2 linked regions of the Sinorhizobium fredii USDA 257 genome follow. The protein of the gene in region 2 interacts with the protein of the main gene of each other region in a pairwise test. Links are inferred from orthologs where the notes say so. Each region holds a gene or a part of one and is shown on either strand. Other genes may lie near its edges. The genes, in order: USDA257_RS21935 and mtgA.

Region 1 (4,940 bases), 1.3 Mb from region 2 along the record:
CTTCCGCTGGTGACGGCACGCGACGCAACCTTCACGCCAGTCGGCAAGCCTATGGTTGCGGCGAGCGAGGAAGAATCGTCCCGCAATACGCGCGCCCGGTCGGCGAAACTCAGGGCCGGTATCCGCACGCAGGCTCCGTCGCCGGGAACCGATCTGTCCATTTTCAACCTGCCGGAGCTGGCGAGCCTTGCCAGACTAGGGGGCTAAGAGACGATGCTCAGAACGCTGGATATCGTGCTGATTGTCATCATGACGGGGGCCGCCACGGTCACCTACACGATCAAGCACCAGGCCGAGAACAAGCTCGAGGAGGTCCGCAGACTTGATGCTGCGATCAAGCTCGAGGAGGACACGATCGACCTGCTCAAGGCCGACTGGGCGTTGCTGACCCAGCCCAACCGGCTGGAGCGGCTCGTCGGCGCCTTCGCCGTCGACCTGCAGCTCACGCCGACGCCCTCGACACAACTCGCCAGACCCGAGGAACTGCCGATGCTGAAGGCGGATGTGCCGCCTCCGGAGGAGGGCAAGGACAAGAAGGGGAAAGGCAAGAAGGACGATGGCGTCGCCGCCGTCATCAATGCCGATAATATCGAAACAGGTTCGGTGGCGCGCTGATGTCGTTTCTCTCCCGTATCATGGTGCTGAAGAGCAAGGCGCATTTCTCGGCCGGTGGCAACAACCGCCCCGCGGAGGCGGGCGTCAGCGTCACGTTCCAGGGCACGCGCAAGAAGAGCGCCAGCCAGGCGAAAAGCCGCGTTGCGATCGTCATTGCGAGCTTCGGCATCGCCTATGCGGTGATCGGCGGGCGGCTGGTGCAATACGGTGTCGCGCAGCCGGAGACGGTTTCCTCGATCGGGCGCGCCGACAACCTTTTGGCCTCGCGTCCCGACATCCTCGATCGCAACGGCGAGATTCTCGCGACCGACATCCGCACCGTGTCGCTCTATGCCGAGCCGCACAAGATCGTCGATGCCGACGAGGCGGTGGAGCGGCTCGCGACGGTTCTGCCCGACCTCAACGCGCGAGAGATCTACAACAAGCTCAAATCGAACTCGCGTTTCCAGTGGCTGCGCCGGCAATTGACGCCGAAGCAGCAGAGCGAAATCCTGGCGCTCGGTATTCCCGGGATCGGCTTCCGACCAGAGAAGCGCCGCTTCTATCCCGGCGGCCCGACGGCCGCTCATATCCTTGGACATGTCAACATCGACAACCGCGGCGTCGCCGGCATGGAGCGCTACATCGACAGCCAGGGGCTTGCCGATCTGGCGGCGATCGGCATGACCAGCGACGCCAAGCTCGAACCGGTCAAGCTCTCGATCGACGTGCGCGTCCAGAACATCGTGCGCGACGTCATCGATTCCGGCATGAAGAACTATAAGGCGATCGCCGCCGGCGCCGTCGTCATGGACGTGCGCACCGGCGAAGTGCTGGCGATGGCATCGGTGCCGGATTACGATCCGAACAAGCCCGCCGAAGGGGCCGAAGAGGGCTGGATGAACCGCATGTCGAACGGCACGTTCGAGATGGGTTCCACCTTCAAGACCTTCACCATCGCCATGGGTCTCGATTCCGGCAAGGTAACGCTCAACGACAGCTTCGACGCGACGGCGCCCATCCGCATCGGCGGCTTCACTATCAAGGACTTCCACGGTAAGCGCCGCGTGCTGACCGTGCCGGAGATCTTCCAGTATTCGTCCAACATCGGCACGGCCAAGGTCGCCGATCTCGTCGGCATTCCGGGGCATAAGGAATTCCTGACCCGCCTGGGCCTTCTCACGAAACTGCCGACGGAGCTTCCGGAGGTCAAAACGCCAAGCCAGCCGCGTGAGTGGAAGAAGATCAGCTCGATCACCATTTCCTTCGGTCATGGCGTCTCGACGACGCCATTGCAGACGGCGGTAGCCGGCGCTGCTCTGGTCAATGGCGGCAAGCTTATCCCGCCGACCTTCCTGCCGCGCACCGAGGAGCAGGCGAGCGAACTCGCCACTGCGGTCGTCAAGAAGAGCACGAGCGACGACATGCGCTACCTGCTTCGCTGGAATGGCATTGCCGGCTCCGGCAAGCGGGCGCTCGTCCCGGGCTTCAATGTCGGCGGCAAGACCGGCACGGCCGACAAGGTCGTCAATGGCCGCTACGCCAATGACCTGAACTTCAACGCCTTTCTGGCGGCGTTTCCGATCGACGATCCGAAGTACATCGTGCTGACCTTCATCGACGCGCCGAAGACCGGCGAGGGCGGCGGGCGCACCGCCGGCTCCAATGCCGCGCCGATGGTCCGCGACATTATCAGCCGCTCGGCGCCGCTGCTCGGTGTCGAACCGAAATTCGGAGAAGACGGTTCTGCCTTGCTTGTGTCTTATTGACCGTGAAATGAGAATGCGGACGATTCGCGATTTCGGCGGATTGATATCGGTGTGAGACGTGCAGTTCATGAAGATCAGGGACCTGGCGGGAACGACTTTCCCGGAACTTTTGGCGCAACTGAAGGGCAATGACGCGGAGATCGACATTGCCGGCATCACCGCCGACAGCCGGCAGGTCAAGCCGGGCGATCTTTTCGTGGCCGTCGCCGGCACGAAAGCGAATGGCGCCGCCTATATCGCCGACGCCCTGTCGCGCGGCGCGGCGGCGGTAATTGCCGCAAAGGGCTCTGGCGGGGAGGCCGGCACACCGGTCTTCGAGCTTGTCGAACCGCGTCGCTTCCTGGCACAGGCCGCGGCCCGCCTCTACGGGCGCCAGCCCGAGACGATGGTGGCGGTGACCGGCACTGCGGGGAAGACCTCGGTCGCCTCGTTTACGCGTCAGATCTGGGCGCATTCCGGGCTTTCGGCAGCGATGATCGGTACCACAGGCGTCACGGCGCCGGGACGCAACGACTATGGTTCGCTGACCACTCCGGACCCGGTGTCGCTTCACAAGCTGCTTGCCGAACTTGCCGACGAAGGCATTACCCACGCGGCGATGGAGGCCTCCAGCCACGGTCTCGACCAGAGCCGGCTCGATGGGGTTCGGCTCGCCGCCGCCGCCTTCACCAATCTCGGCCGCGACCATATGGACTACCACCCGACCGTCGAGCACTACATGGCCTCGAAGATGCGCCTCTTCGGCGCACTGTTGCCGAAAGGTTCGCCGGCGGTGATCTTTGCCGACGACCAATGGTCGACCGAGGCGATCGCCGCGGCCCGCAAGGCCGGGCACGACGTGCGCACCGTCGGCCGTAACGGCGATTTCATCAGCTTGAAGCGGGTCGAGCATTTCCGCCACAAGCAGTCGGCGGAAGTCCATGTCGGCGACGACATCTTCGAAATCCATGTGCCGCTCGCCGGCGATTTCCAGGTGGCCAATGCGCTTGTCGCCGCCGGCCTTGCGATGTCCACCGGGATCGCCGCCAAGGCGGCCTTCTCGGCGCTCGAAAAACTGCAGGGCGCCTCCGGTCGGCTGGAACTGGTGGGCCAGACGAAGGACGGCGCGCTTGCCTATGTGGACTACGCCCACAAGCCCGACGCGCTTGAAAACGTGCTCGAATCGGTGCGCCCGTTCACCACCGGACGGGTTATCGTCGTCTTCGGCTGCGGCGGCGACCGTGACAAGGGCAAGCGGCCGATCATGGGTGAAGTTGCCGCGCGGCTCGCCGACGTCGTCATCGTCACCGACGACAATCCGCGCTCGGAAATCCCCGAAGTGATCCGCTCGGAGATCATGGCCGGTGCCACAGGAGCGACCGAAATCGCCGACCGCGCCGAGGCTATCCGGACCGCCGTCGGCATGCTGCAAACCGGCGATACGCTGATAGTTGCCGGCAAGGGGCATGAGGAGGGGCAGACAATCGGCTCCGTGACGCTGCCATTCTCCGATCACGCGGAAGTACGCAAGGCGCTGGGAGGGCTGTGATGTGAGCTGGCTCTGGACATGCAGCGATCTGCTTGCGGCCATGAATGGCCGCCCGGTCGGAAGCCTGCCGGATGGGATTATCGGCATCTCGATCGACAGCCGCACGATCGCCAAGGGCGAGGCCTTTTTCGCGATCAGGGGCGATCGGGTCGATGGACACGACTATGCCGGCCTCGCGCTTGCCAACGGCGCCTCGCTGCTCGTTGTCAGTGAAGGCAAGCTTCCGGCGCTCGGGCGGTTGATCGCGCCGATGATCGTCGTCGATGACGTCCTGGAGGCGATGATCCGCCTCGGCTGCGCCGCGCGCGACCGCAGTGCCGCGAAGGTCATCGCCGTCACCGGCTCGGTCGGCAAGACGACGACGAAGGAGATGCTGCGGCACGTTCTGTCGCCGCTCGGGCGCGTCCATGCCTCCGTCGCATCGTTCAACAATCATTGGGGTGTGCCGCTGACGCTTGCGCGGATGCCGGAGACGACCGATTTCGGCATCTTCGAGATCGGCATGAACCATCATGGCGAGATCCGGCCGTTGACCGCGATGGTACGTCCGCATGTGGCCGTCGTCACCAGCATTGCCGCTGCCCATCTCGGCAACTTCGCCAGTCTTGACGAGATCGCCTCGGCGAAGGCGGAGATCTTCGAGGGCGTCGTCAAGGGCGGCCATGCGGTGATCAACCGCGACAGTCCGCAGTTCGATCTCCTCGAAAGGGCAGCCGCGGCGGCAGGCGTTGGTCACATCCACGCCTTCGGCGCCAACCCAAAATCGGAATATCGGCTGATCGAGTTCGCCGCGGGCGCGGATCGATCCGTCCTCTGGGCCGGCATCGGCGGCCGAACACTGGAAGTCACGATCGGCGCTCCGGGAAGGCATATTGCCGAGAATGCCCTGGCGGTGATTGCCGCCGCGCAACTCGCCGGCGCTGACCTCGATCGCGTCGTTGCCTCGCTCGCGACCATGCAGCCTGAAAAGGGCCGGGGATTGCGGCACCGCCTGAAGATTGGCGCGGGTCACCTGACGCTGATCGACGAAAGCTACAATGCCAACCCGG
Region 2 (11,889 bases):
CCTCGACGCCATCGACGCCGTCTTCAACGATTTTCGCGATGCGGAGGGCTTCGAGGCCGAATGCCGGCAGGGACGCGACATGGGCTATGACGGCAAGATGCTGATCCACCCCGCCCAGATCAACGCGGCCAATCGCTGCTTCGGCATCGACCAGGCGGCGCTTGACGAGGCGCGCGCGATCATCGACGCCTTTGCCCGGCCGGAACATGCAGGCAAAGGCGTGATCAATCTCGGCGGCCGCATGGTCGAACGCCTCCATCTCGAGCAGGCGCTGAAACTCGCCGCGAAAGCGGAGACCATCGAAAAACGAAAGGCGAAATCTTGAAGCTCTACCGATTTTTGACCGGCCCCGACGACGCGTCGTTCTGCCACAAGGTGACGGCGGCACTGAACCAGGGTTGGAGTCTGCACGGCCCGCCGGCCTATGCCTTCAACGCCGATACACAGCATATGCTGTGCGGCCAGGCGGTGGTGAAAGAGGTGGAAGGCACGGATTATCGTCCCGAGATGAAACTGTCGGAGCAATAGGGCCGCTCATAGGCGGATATCGATTAGCCCTCGCCCCTGGCTCGTCCCGTAGGCCGACGCTTACAGGCGAAAGTGGCCGGCAGGCCGGGGCCAATCACCCGCCTTGACGACCCTCGCCATCAATTCGCCGTCAGCGCGTGATGTTGCCGTTGACAAGCAGGCTTTCCTCCTCCACCTGAAGGGCGAAAGCTCGGGACGCGACTGCCGTCCGCATCCCGCTTCGAACTCGCCGGGACCCCAAGAAGAGGCCTTCATGTCTTCTGCTTTCGATTTCGAGCCAAAGCCGCGCCGCCCGTCGGTTGCCGTCGATGTCGGCGGCGTCATCGTCGGCGGTGGCGCGCCGGTCGTCGTGCAGTCGATGACGAATACGGACACGGCCGATATCGATGCGACGGTGGCGCAGGTGGCGGCCCTCCACAAGGCAGGCTCCGAACTGGTGCGCATCACCGTCGACCGCGACGAAAGCGCCGCCGCCGTGCCGAAGATCCGCGATAGGCTGCTGCGCCTCGGCATGGACGTGCCGCTCGTCGGCGATTTCCACTATATCGGCCACAAGCTGCTTGCCGATCACCCGGCCTGCGCCGAAGCACTGGCGAAATACCGCATCAATCCGGGCAATGTCGGCTTCAAGGACAAGAAGGACAAGCAGTTCGCCGAGATCATCGAGATGGCGATCCGCTACGACAAGCCGGTGCGCATCGGCGTCAACTGGGGCTCGCTCGACCAGGAGCTCCTGACGCGGCTGATGGATGAGAATCAGGCCAAGGGCTCGCCCCTGACGGCGCAACAGGTGACGCGCGAGACGATCGTGCAGTCGGCGCTGCTCTCGGCGGAGCTTGCCGAGGAGCTCGGCCTGCCGCGCAACCGCATCATTCTCTCCGCCAAGGTTTCAGGCGTCCAGGACCTGATCGCCGTCTACGCGATGCTGGCCGCCCGCTCCGACCATGCGCTGCATCTTGGCCTTACCGAGGCTGGCATGGGGACGAAGGGCATCGTCGCCTCCTCGGCTTCGCTCGGCATCCTGATGCAGCAGGGCATCGGCGACACGATCCGGATTTCGCTGACGCCCGAGCCCGGCGGCGACCGCACCCGCGAGGTGCAGGTGGCGCAAGAGCTCCTGCAGGTCATGGGCTTCCGCCAGTTCATCCCCGTCGTCGCCGCCTGTCCCGGCTGCGGCCGCACCACCTCCACGGTCTTCCAGGAACTCGCCCAGAAGATCCAGGAGGATATCCGCGCCAGCATGCCGGTCTGGCGCGAGAAATATCCGGGCGTCGAGGCGCTCAAGGTCGCCGTCATGGGCTGCATCGTCAACGGCCCGGGCGAGAGCAAGCATGCCGATATCGGTATTTCGCTTCCCGGCACCGGCGAGATGCCGGCCGCGCCGGTCTTCATCGACGGTCAGAAGGCAATGACCTTGCGCGGCCCGAAGATCGCCGAAGACTTCCAGCTTCTCGTCGCCGACTATATCGAAAAACGCTTCGGCCGCGGCCAGGCGGCAGCCGAGTAAGCAGCAACGATCAAAGCCGGGTGGTCAAAAGCTTCAGGCCGGCAAAGGCGAAGAAGCCGGCCATCAGGCTCTCGATGATCCGCCGCGATTTCAGATAGCCGCGGTGCACCGGCGACAGCGAGAAGACGATCGCAAAGCCGCAAAAGGTGACGAGGCCGATCAGCATGCAGCCGCCGATGAAGGTGGCGGTGACGGCGGCCGGCGCCCCTTCCGGCATGCCGAGCGACACCAGCATAATCCAGGCGAAGATCGCCTTGGGATTGGTCAGGTGGATGCCGAGGCCCTTGAGATAGAGCTTCTTCAGCGACATTTGCAACGGAACGCCAAGGGATGGCCGGGGTGTGTCACCTCGCATCGCTGCTCGCAGCGCATTGTAGGCGAGCCAGAAAAGATAGCAGGCGCCGGCGATCTTCAGGACGATGATCGCCTCGCCATAGGTCCGGATGAGCGCCGAGAGGCCCGAGGCGGTCAGCATCGCCCAGGTGTAGCTGCCGGTCAGCACGCCGAAGGCAAGCGCCAGCCCGGCCTTTCGCCCCTGGCTCACCGACGTCGCGATGATCGCCAGAACCGCCGGGCCTGGCGATGCGGTGGCGATGACATAGGCCGTCCAGGCGACCAGAAGCTGCGGAAGATAAGGCGTGAGTTCGAGCATGCGGCGCCACCCATTTTGTTGTTCCGGACGGAAAGTAGCCGAGGCCCTCGCGGCAGCCAAGGGCTAGCCTTTCCTGGTTAAATTGAATCATTCTGTTGGCTCAAGCGGAGCGGAATGCTTGCTCGGCTGGCGCGCGGCGTAGCCAACGCTACGGCGAAGCCAGCCGAGCAAACAGGCCGCCCGCTTCAGCCAACCCGAAGGGCTAGAGAATCTCGTCGAGCGCCGAAATCAGCCTGGCGCATTCCTCGTCGGTGCCGATGGTGATGCGCAGGAAATCCGAAATCCGCGGCTTGGCGAAGTGCCGGACGATGACTGCGCGCTCGCGCAGCTTGGCCGCGAGCGTCTGACCGGCCTGGTCCGGATGGCGGGCGAAGATAAAGTTCGCCTGCGACGGCAGGACTTCGAAGCCGCGTTTCTCCAGTTCGCTCGTCAACCGCGCACGCGTGGCGATGATCTTGCCGCGCGTCGCCTCGAACCACGCCTCGTCCCTGATCGCGGCGGTCGCGCCAGCCTGGGCGGCGCGTCCGAGCGGATAGGAGTTAAAACTGTCCTTGACGCGCTCCAGCGCCTCGATCAGCACCCGCTGGCCGATCGCGAAACCGACGCGCAGGCCGGCCAGAGCCCGGGACTTGGAGAAGGTCTGCACGACCAGCAGATTGTCGTATTTCGGAACGAGCGCGGCCGCCGATTCGCCGCCGAAGTCGATATAGGCCTCGTCGATCACCACCGTCTGGTCGGGATGTTCGGCGACCAGCCGCTCGATCTCGCCAAGCGGCAGGCCGATGCCGGTCGGCGCATTGGGGTTGGGCAGGATGATTGCGCCGCAGGGGCGACGATAGTCGGCGATATCGATGCGGAATGCGGTGTTGAGCGGCACTTCGATCGCATCGATGCCGAAAAGCCCCGCATAGGTCGGATAGAAGCTGTAGGAAATGTCCGGATAGAGCAGCGGCTCGTCGTGCTTCAGCAGCGCGGCGAAGGCGTGGGCCAGCACCTCGTCGGAGCCATTGCCGACGAAGACTTCCCCGGCCGAGACGCCACATCGTGCGGCGATCGCCTCCCTCAGGCCCAGCGCGACCGGATCCGGATAGAGCCGGAGTTCGGCGTTTGCCGCCGACCGGATCGCCTCGAGCGCCTGTTCCGACGGACCGTACGGACTTTCATTGGTGTTGAGCTTGACGAGATTGGCCATGCGCGGCTGCTCGCCCGGAACATAGGGTGTGAGCCTGGAAACGATCGGCGACCAGAATTTGCTCATTGTGTTCAGTTCCTTCGGTTCGCGACAAAGCGGGCGGTTTCGACGAGAACGGCCGAACGGGTACCGTAGGGTGCCAGCAGTTCTTCCGCCTCCGCCACCAGCTTTTCGAGTTGGCGCTCGGCCCAGGCCTGGCCATGAAGGCCGACGAGCGTACCCTTGCCGCGGGCGGCGTCCTTGCCGGTGGCCTTGCCCATCGCCTCGGCGTCGGCGGTGAGGTCGAGCAGGTCGTCGGCAAGCTGGAAGGCAAGGCCGACCTTGTCGCCGAAGGCGCGCATGCGTCGGCGATCCTCGAGACTCGCGTCGGCGATAATCGCGCCCGCCTCGCAGGCGAAGCGGATGAGGGCGCCGGTTTTCATCGCCTGCAGCGTAACGATAGCTGCCTCGTCCGGCGCCGTCTTCTCGGCGGCGAGGTCCAGCGCCTGCCCGCCAGCCATACCGCCAAGGCCGGCGGCGCGGGCAAGTGCCAGCACAAGCGCCGTCTTCTGGCGATCCGAGAGGGGCGTTGCGGGCGCGGCGACAATGTCGAAGGCGAAGGTCAACAAGCTGTCGCCGGCGAGAATCGCCGTTGCTTCGTCGAAGGCAATGTGCACGGTCGGCTGGCCGCGCCTGACGTCGTCGTCGTCCATCGCCGGTAGGTCGTCGTGGACGAGCGAATAGCAATGCACGCATTCGAGCGCCGCACCGATCCTGAGCGATGCATCGGCGCTGCCGCCGAGAAGGGCGGTACTTTCGGCGACGAGGAAAGGACGCAGCCGCTTGCCGCCATTGAGCACGCCATGGCGCATGGCATCGAGCAGCGTTGCCGGGCGGGCGATCTCGTCCGCTTGGGACGCGGGCCCGAGGAGGCTCGAGAGCAGTCCCTCGACCGCCAGCGCCGCGGCCTTGAGGCGTTCCGCAAAGAATGATGGCTCGTCTTGCATGAGAGGCTCTTTGGCACGTGGGAGAGCCGCTTTCAACGGACTTTTGCGCCGCAGCTCACGCGTTTTGTTCGGGATGAGTGCACAGGCGCCCTTGTCTTTGCGAGAAAGGCCGTTCAACTTTCGCGATCCATGAAATAAGAGTGGGGCCATGAAAAAGAGCGGGGTCATGAAATAAGAATGGGGAATGGATAGAGGGGTGGACAGTCAGGCCGTGGACATCGTTCCGGAAGAACGCGAGGAGGGCGAGTTGCCCGCCGGACGGTGGTCTGCCATGCGCCGCACGTGGCGAACGCGCCGCCGGCGTCTCGTTCTCGCGGCGCTTTGCATTCTCCTGCTGCCTTACCTGCTGATCTTCGTCTACCTGCTCGGTTTCATTCATCCGGTATCGACATTGATGCTGCGCGACCTCGTGCTGCTGCGCGGCTACGACCGGCAGTGGGTGGCGTTCGACGATATCTCCCCGGTCCTCGTCCAGTCGGTGATGATGTCCGAGGATGGCCAGTTCTGTGTCCATAACGGGGTCGACTGGATGCAGATGCGCGGTGTCGTCGAGGACGCCCTGGATGGCGAACAGACGCGCGGTGCGAGCACGATCCCGATGCAGACGGTCAAGAACCTCTATCTCTGGAACGGCCGCTCCTTCGTTCGAAAAGGAATGGAGCTGCCACTCGCCGTCGTTGCCGATCTCGTCTGGAGCAAGCGGCGCATGATGGAAATCTACCTGAACGTCGCCGAGTGGGGCGACGGCGTCTACGGCATCGAAGCCGCCGCGCGGCATCATTTCGGCGTTTCCGCAGCCAAGCTTTCGCGCCGCCAGGCGGCGCTGCTGGCCGTGGCGCTGCCCAATCCGATCGACCGCAATGCCGGCAAGCCCGGACGGGGCTTGAGGCGTCTCGCCTCGGTGATCGAACGTCGCGCCGGCCGCTCCGGCGACTACATCACATGTCTTTATGATTGAGATGAAGACAATTCATTGGTTGTGCGGCTGCGCCTATGGCAAGTCTGCCTCCCGAAAAACCAAGCGGAGACGGAGCCATGGCCGAGCTGGTCCTTTATGTCGGCAACAAGAATTATTCGTCCTGGTCGCTTCGGCCGTGGCTCGCCCTCGAAGGTTGCGGCATTCCGTTCGAGGACGTCGTCATCCCCTTCGACTTTCCGGCAGGTAACCCGAGGATTCGTGAAATCTCGCCGACCGGCCGCGTGCCGGTCCTGCAGCACGGCGATATCCGCGTCTGGGAATCGCTGGCGATCATCGAATATGTGGCCGAGCTTTACCCCGAGGCTGGCCTGTGGCCGGAGGACCGCGGGGACCGTGCCCGTGCGCGCAGCTATTCGATGGAAATGCTTTCCGGCTTCCGGGCGCTGCGCGGCGCCTGCCCGATGAATATCCGCCGGCCGGTGAAGGCGATCGCGCTTCCCGAAGGGGTCGCCGCCGATGTCGCGCGGATCGAAGAGATCTGGCACGAGGCGATCGCCCGCTCCGGCGGACCGTTCCTCTTTGGCCGCTTCACCGCCGCCGACGCGATGTTCGCCCCCGTCGTCAACCGCCTGGAAATATATGAGCTCACGACGGATCCGGCAACGCTCGCCTACATGGACGCCGTCAAGGCACACCCGGCCTTCCGCAAATGGGAGGAGGCATCGAGGGCCGAACCGTGGATCGTGCCGGAGGACGAGGTCTGACGTCTCAAGTAGGAGCAGACGCTTGCCGCCCCGATTCGAAATTTTGCACGCGGGGACTGGTCAAAGCGTGGTTGGCCATGTATAAGCGCGCAAAATTTCCGAGATCGACATCTGTTTGACCCGGCCATTTTCGGCTGCTGAACAGTGTTTTGCCCGATAAGTGGAGAATGAAATGGCTGTACCTAAAAGAAAAACGAGCCCGTCCAAACGGGGCATGCGCCGTTCTGCTGACGCCCTCAAGGCTCCGACCTACATCGAAGACAAGAATTCCGGCGAACTGCGCCGTCCGCACCACATCGACCTGAAGACCGGCATGTACCGCGGTCGCCAGGTCCTGACGCCGAAGGAAAGCGCATAAGCTCTTCCGTCTGCGGATGAAGTTTGAAGGGTCGGCTCTGCCGGCCCTTTTTCTTTGGTGCGTTGGAGCGCAGCGCTTCCGAAACGCCCCTCCCCAACCCCTCCCCACAGGTGGGAGGGGCTTGCGCGCGTCACCGTCCAGCCCAACTCAAGGTTCCCACAAGTGGTGACGGATTGAATCAAATGTGAAGTAGGGTAGCCCCTCCCTTTTATGGGGAGGGGCGTATTTCTAGCCGAGATTGTCGAGCTTCGTCTGCAGCGCCCGAAGCTGTTCCTTGAGCTCGTCGATATCCTTCGCCTCGGCCTTCTTGGTCTCCTTGGCCGGAGGAGCGGCCATGAAGGGCGAGAACATCTGCATGGCCTGATGGAACATTTCGGTGTTGCGCTTGACCTGCTCCTCGACCAGCTGCAACGGCACCTGGAGGTTCTTGCCGAGCGGCGTGTCGCCGAAGGCCTTGTTGATCTGCTCGCGCATCTGCGCCTGCTGCTCGGTGAAGGCCTGCATCGAATGTTCGAGATAGCTCGGCACGACCATCTGCATCTGATCGCCGTAGAATGAGATGAGCTGGCGCAGGAAGGAAATCGGCAGAAGCGTATTGCCGGTCTTCGACTCCTGCTCAAAGATGATCTGCGTCAGCACGGAATGCGTGATATCTTCACCGGACTTGGCGTCCTGGACGACGAAGTCTTCCCCCCTCTTCACCATCACGGCCAGATCGTCGAGGGTCACATAGGTGCTCGTGCCGGTATTGTAGAGCCGCCGGTTTGCGTATTTCTTGATAACGATCTGGCCTTCATGCTTCGCCATCAGGGTCTCCTCTACCCATCGTCCCGTCTTTATTGTGTTTTTTAAGAGTATCCGCAAAAGAGCGCCGCTGACAATCTCTTTGTGCATTGCGGCGACGCAGGTGCAAAACAACGGTCGGTAGAACCGACGATGAAGCTTTTGTTGCAGAGCATCAAGGAGTTTGACTTGCGCTCCTGGCTTTGCCAGTCTGCTTCTCCAGGCAAAGGAAACAAGAGGAAACGTCCCATGAGCAATCCCTCCATCGTGATCGCCAGCGCCGCTCGCACCGCAGTCGGGTCCTTCAACGGCGCCTTCGGCAACACACCCGCTCATGAACTGGGTGCAACGGTCATCAAGGCGGTCCTCGAACGGGCCGGCGTCGAGGCGGCAGAGGTCCACGAGGTGATTCTCGGCCAGGTGCTTCAGGCCGGCGAAGGGCAGAACCCGGCCCGCCAGGCGGCGATCAAGGCCGGCCTCCCGCCGGAAAAGACCGCCTGGGGCATGAACCAGCTTTGCGGCTCGGGCCTGCGCGCGGTCGCCCTCGGCATGCAGCAGATCGCCATCGGCGACGCGAACATCATCGTCGCCGGCGGCATGGAATCGATGTCGATGGCACCGCATTGCGCGCATCTGCGCGGCGGCGTCAAGATGGGCGACTACAAGATGATCGACACGATGATCAAGGACGGCCTGACGGACGCCTTTTACGGCTACCACATGGGCATCACCGCCGAAAACGTCGCGCGTAAGTGGCAGCTGACCCGTGAGGAGCAGGACGAATTCGCGCTCCGCTCGCAGAACAAGGCGGAAGCGGCGCAGAAGGCCGGCCGGTTCGCCGACGAAATCGTCCCGTTCATCGTCAAGACCCGCAAGGGCGACGTCAGCGTCGACCAGGACGAATATATCCGCCACGGCGCCACGCTCGATTCGATCGCCAAGCTGCGTCCGGCCTTCGACAAGGAGGGTACGGTCACCGCGGCCAACGCCTCGGGGCTCAATGACGGCGCTGCCGCAACGCTGCTGATGACCGAGGTCGAGGCCGCCAGGCGCGGCATTCAGCCGCTCGCCCGCATCGTCTCCTGGGCGACGGCCGGCGTCGACCCGCAGATCATGGGCACCGGCCCGATCCCCGCCTCGCGCAAGGCGCTCGAAAAGGCCGGCTGGTCGGTCGGCGACGTCGAACTCGTCGAGGCCAACGAAGCCTTCGCGGCGCAGGCCTGCGCGGTCAACAAGGATCTCGGCTGGGATCCGTCGATCGTCAACGTCAACGGCGGCGCGATCGCCATCGGCCACCCGATCGGCGCTTCCGGTGCCCGCGTCCTCAACACGCTGCTCTTCGAAATGAAGCGCCGTGGTGTTTCCAAGGGCCTCGCAACGCTGTGCATCGGCGGCGGCATGGGCGTCGCCATGTGCGTCGAGCGCCTGTAACAGTTAGCGGTATGCAAGGGCTCCGCCCTATTCGATCGAGCACGCGCGGCCCGGAGTTCCGGGCCGCGGAAGAATAGTTTTGGCAGATTTTAACCCAATGGGAGGCGAACATGAGCAGGGTAGCATTGGTTACGGGTGGGTCCCGCGGTATCGGCGCTGCGATTTCGGTGGCGCTGAAGGCGGCCGGTTACAAGGTGGCTGCGACCTACGCCGGCAATGACGAGAAAGCCCAGGCCTTCAAGCAGGAAACCGGTATCCCGGTCTACAAATGGGACGTCTCCAGCTATCAGGCTTGCGTCGACGGTATCGCCAAGGTGGAGGCGGATCTCGGGCCGATCGACATTCTCGTCAACAATGCCGGCATCACCCGCGATGCGATGTTCCACAAGATGACGCCGGAACAGTGGGGAGAGGTCATCAATACCAATCTCACCGGCCTCTTCAACATGACGCATCCCGTCTGGTCGGGCATGCGCGACCGCGGCTTCGGCCGCGTCATCAACATCTCATCGATCAACGGCCAGAAGGGCCAGATGGGCCAGGCGAACTATTCCGCCGCCAAGGCCGGCGATCTCGGCTTTACCAAGGCGCTGGCGCAGGAAGGGGCGGCAAAGGGCGTCACCGTCAATGCGATATGCCCCGGCTATATCGGCACGGAGATGGTGCGGGCGGTGCCGGAAAAGGTGCTGAACGAACGAATCATCCCGCAAATCCCGGTCGGCCGCCTCGGCGAACCGGACGAGATCGCCCGCTGCGTCGTGTTCCTGGCGTCTGACGAATCCGGCTTCATCACCGGCTCGACGATATCGGCGAATGGCGGACAGTATTTCGCCTGATCTACAGCGCCTCGCGTCTTTTCAGGCGCACAAAGGTCGCTGCAGCGCTTTGAGTTGCTGCAATTTTTACCCTTGAGTTGGGCTCGACTTCTGGCCCCTCCTCCTTGTGGGGAGGGGTTTTCCCATAAATCGGACCGGCGTCAGCCTTCGAGCTCCTCGCGCAACATTTCAAGCTCCAGCCATTCCTCCTCCATGCGCGTCAGGCCCTCTTTCAGTTTTTCGAGCTCGGCGGCAAGCTTCGCGAAACCGTCCGGATCGCGGGAAAAGAGAGAAGGATCGTGCATCTTCTCTTCGCGCTTGGCGATCTCGGCCTCGGCCTTGGCGATCTCCTTCGGCAGGTTCTCCAGCGCGAATTTCTGCTTGTAGGAGAGTTTCCCCTTGGATTTCGGCTCGGCTGTTTCGACGGGGGCATCGCTCGGCTTGGCCCTCTCGGCTTTCTCGGCCTTGCGCCGCTCCTCGATCGCGCCCTTGCGCTGCGCCATCATGTCGGAATAACCGCCGGCATATTCGATCCAGCGGCCGTCGGGCGCTTCCGGATTGGCGGGCGCAATGGTCGAGGTCACCGTGCGGTCGAGGAAATCGCGGTCGTGGCTGACAAGGATCACCGTTCCGGCAAAGCCGGCGACGATCTCCTGCAGGAGGTCGAGCGTCTCAATGTCGAGGTCGTTGGTCGGTTCGTCGAGGATCAGGAGGTTGGTGGCGCGCGCCAGGATGCGGGCGAGGATCAGCCGGGCTCGCTCGCCGCCGGATAGTTCGCTGATCGGCGTGCGGGCCTGCTCCGGCTGGAAGAGGAATTCCTTCATGTAGCCGGTGACGTGTCGCTGTTCGCCGTTGACGAGAAGCGTCTCGCCGCGCCCGTCGGTCAAGTAATGCGCCAGCGTCTCGTCGAGGTTCAGATCTTCACGCTTCTGGTCGAGCGTGGCGATCTCCAGATTGGTGCCGAGCTTGACGGTGCCTGAGTCCGGTTCGAGCTGCCCGGTCAGGAGCTTGAGCAGCGTCGTCTTGCCGGCGCCGTTTGGCCCGACGAGGCCGATCCGGTCGCCGCGATGGACGCGGATCGAGAAGGGCGCGACGATCGTCCGCTCGCCATAGGCCTTGGTGATCTTCTCCGCCTCGATGACCAGCTTGCCGGATTCCTTGGCGTCGGCGACGGTTGCCTGGATCGTGCCCTGCGGCCCCTTGTGGCCGCGATAGCGCGTCCGCATGTCCTGCAACTCGCCGAGGCGGCGCATGTTGCGCTTGCGCCGCGCCGTGACGCCGTAGCGCAGCCAGTGCTCCTCGCGCTCGATCGCCTTGCCGAGCTTGTGCTGTTCGAGTTCCTCCGCCTCCAGCACCTCATCGCGCCAGGCTTCGAAATGAGCAAAGCCTCGGTCGAGCCGGCGCGACTGGCCGCGATCGAGCCAGACCGTCGCGGTCGAGACCTTCTCGAGAAAACGCCGGTCGTGCGAGATCAGCACGAGGGCCGAGCGGCTGCGGGCGAGCTCGTCTTCCAGCCATTCGATCGTCGGCAGGTCGAGATGGTTGGTCGGCTCGTCGAGAAGCAGGATATCGGGCTCCGGCGCCATGACGCGGGCGAGTGCCGCGCGGCGCGCCTCGCCGCCGGAGAGGCGCTTCGGGTCCTCCTCGCCGGTCAGCCCCAGATGCTGCAGCAGATAGGTGACGCGGTAGTGATCGTCGCCGGGGCCGAGCCCGGCCTCGGCATAGGCCTGCACCGTGTCGAAGCCGTCGAAGTCCGGGGCCTGGTGCAGATAGCGGATGGTTACCGAGGGATGCCGGAAAATCTCGCCGGACTGCGGCTCGATAAGACCGGCGGCCATCTTCATCAGCGTCGATTTGCCCGAGCCGTTGCGGCCGACGAGGCAGATGCGGTCACCCGGCTCGACCTGCAGATTGGCGCCGGCGAGAAGCGGCGTGCCGCCGAAGGTAAGAAGGA

What was found.
Region 1: the proteins of mtgA (region 2) and USDA257_RS21935 interact in binary tests that used the Escherichia coli proteins (3 or more experiments, as listed by UniProt). The link is inferred for Sinorhizobium fredii USDA 257 from one-to-one orthologs.

What each region holds. Positions count from the first base shown.
Region 1 is NC_018000.1:4,677,591-4,682,530, reverse strand. The notes cover bases 1-2,988. They hold USDA257_RS21935 (peptidoglycan D,D-transpeptidase FtsI family protein), read left to right. Parts: upstream 1-614; coding sequence 615-2,363; downstream 2,364-2,988. Other genes in these bases: USDA257_RS21930 (UDP-N-acetylmuramoyl-L-alanyl-D-glutamate--2,6-diaminopimelate ligase), read left to right, coding at 2,431-2,988; ftsL (cell division protein FtsL), read left to right, coding at 214-615; rsmH (16S rRNA (cytosine(1402)-N(4))-methyltransferase RsmH), read left to right, coding at 1-207. Outside these bases: more of USDA257_RS21930, read left to right, coding at 2,989-3,891; USDA257_RS21925 (UDP-N-acetylmuramoylalanyl-D-glutamyl-2,6-diaminopimelate--D-alanyl-D-alanine ligase), read left to right, coding at 3,893-4,940. UniProt on the Escherichia coli protein: Essential cell division protein that catalyzes cross-linking of the peptidoglycan cell wall at the division septum. Required for localization of FtsN.
Region 2 is NC_018000.1:5,926,992-5,938,880, forward strand. The notes cover bases 3,974-6,949. They hold mtgA (monofunctional biosynthetic peptidoglycan transglycosylase), read left to right. Parts: upstream 3,974-5,076; coding sequence 5,077-5,823; downstream 5,824-6,949. Other genes in these bases: USDA257_RS27880 (polyprenyl synthetase family protein), read right to left, coding at 3,974-4,865; USDA257_RS27890 (glutathione S-transferase family protein), read left to right, coding at 5,901-6,548; rpmF (50S ribosomal protein L32), read left to right, coding at 6,721-6,906. Also shown: USDA257_RS27855 (HpcH/HpaI aldolase/citrate lyase family protein), read left to right, coding at 1-325; USDA257_RS27860 (DUF1737 domain-containing protein), read left to right, coding at 322-528; ispG (flavodoxin-dependent (E)-4-hydroxy-3-methylbut-2-enyl-diphosphate synthase), read left to right, coding at 782-2,035; USDA257_RS27870 (LysE family translocator), read right to left, coding at 2,046-2,687; hisC (histidinol-phosphate transaminase), read right to left, coding at 2,890-3,945; more of USDA257_RS27880, read right to left, coding at 3,951-3,973; polyhydroxyalkanoate synthesis repressor PhaR, read right to left, coding at 7,135-7,713; USDA257_RS27905 (acetyl-CoA C-acetyltransferase), read left to right, coding at 7,939-9,120; USDA257_RS27910 (beta-ketoacyl-ACP reductase), read left to right, coding at 9,231-9,956; USDA257_RS27915 (ABC-F family ATP-binding cassette domain-containing protein), read right to left, coding at 10,097-11,889. UniProt on the Escherichia coli protein: Peptidoglycan polymerase that catalyzes glycan chain elongation from lipid-linked precursors. May play a role in peptidoglycan assembly during cell division in collaboration with other cell division proteins.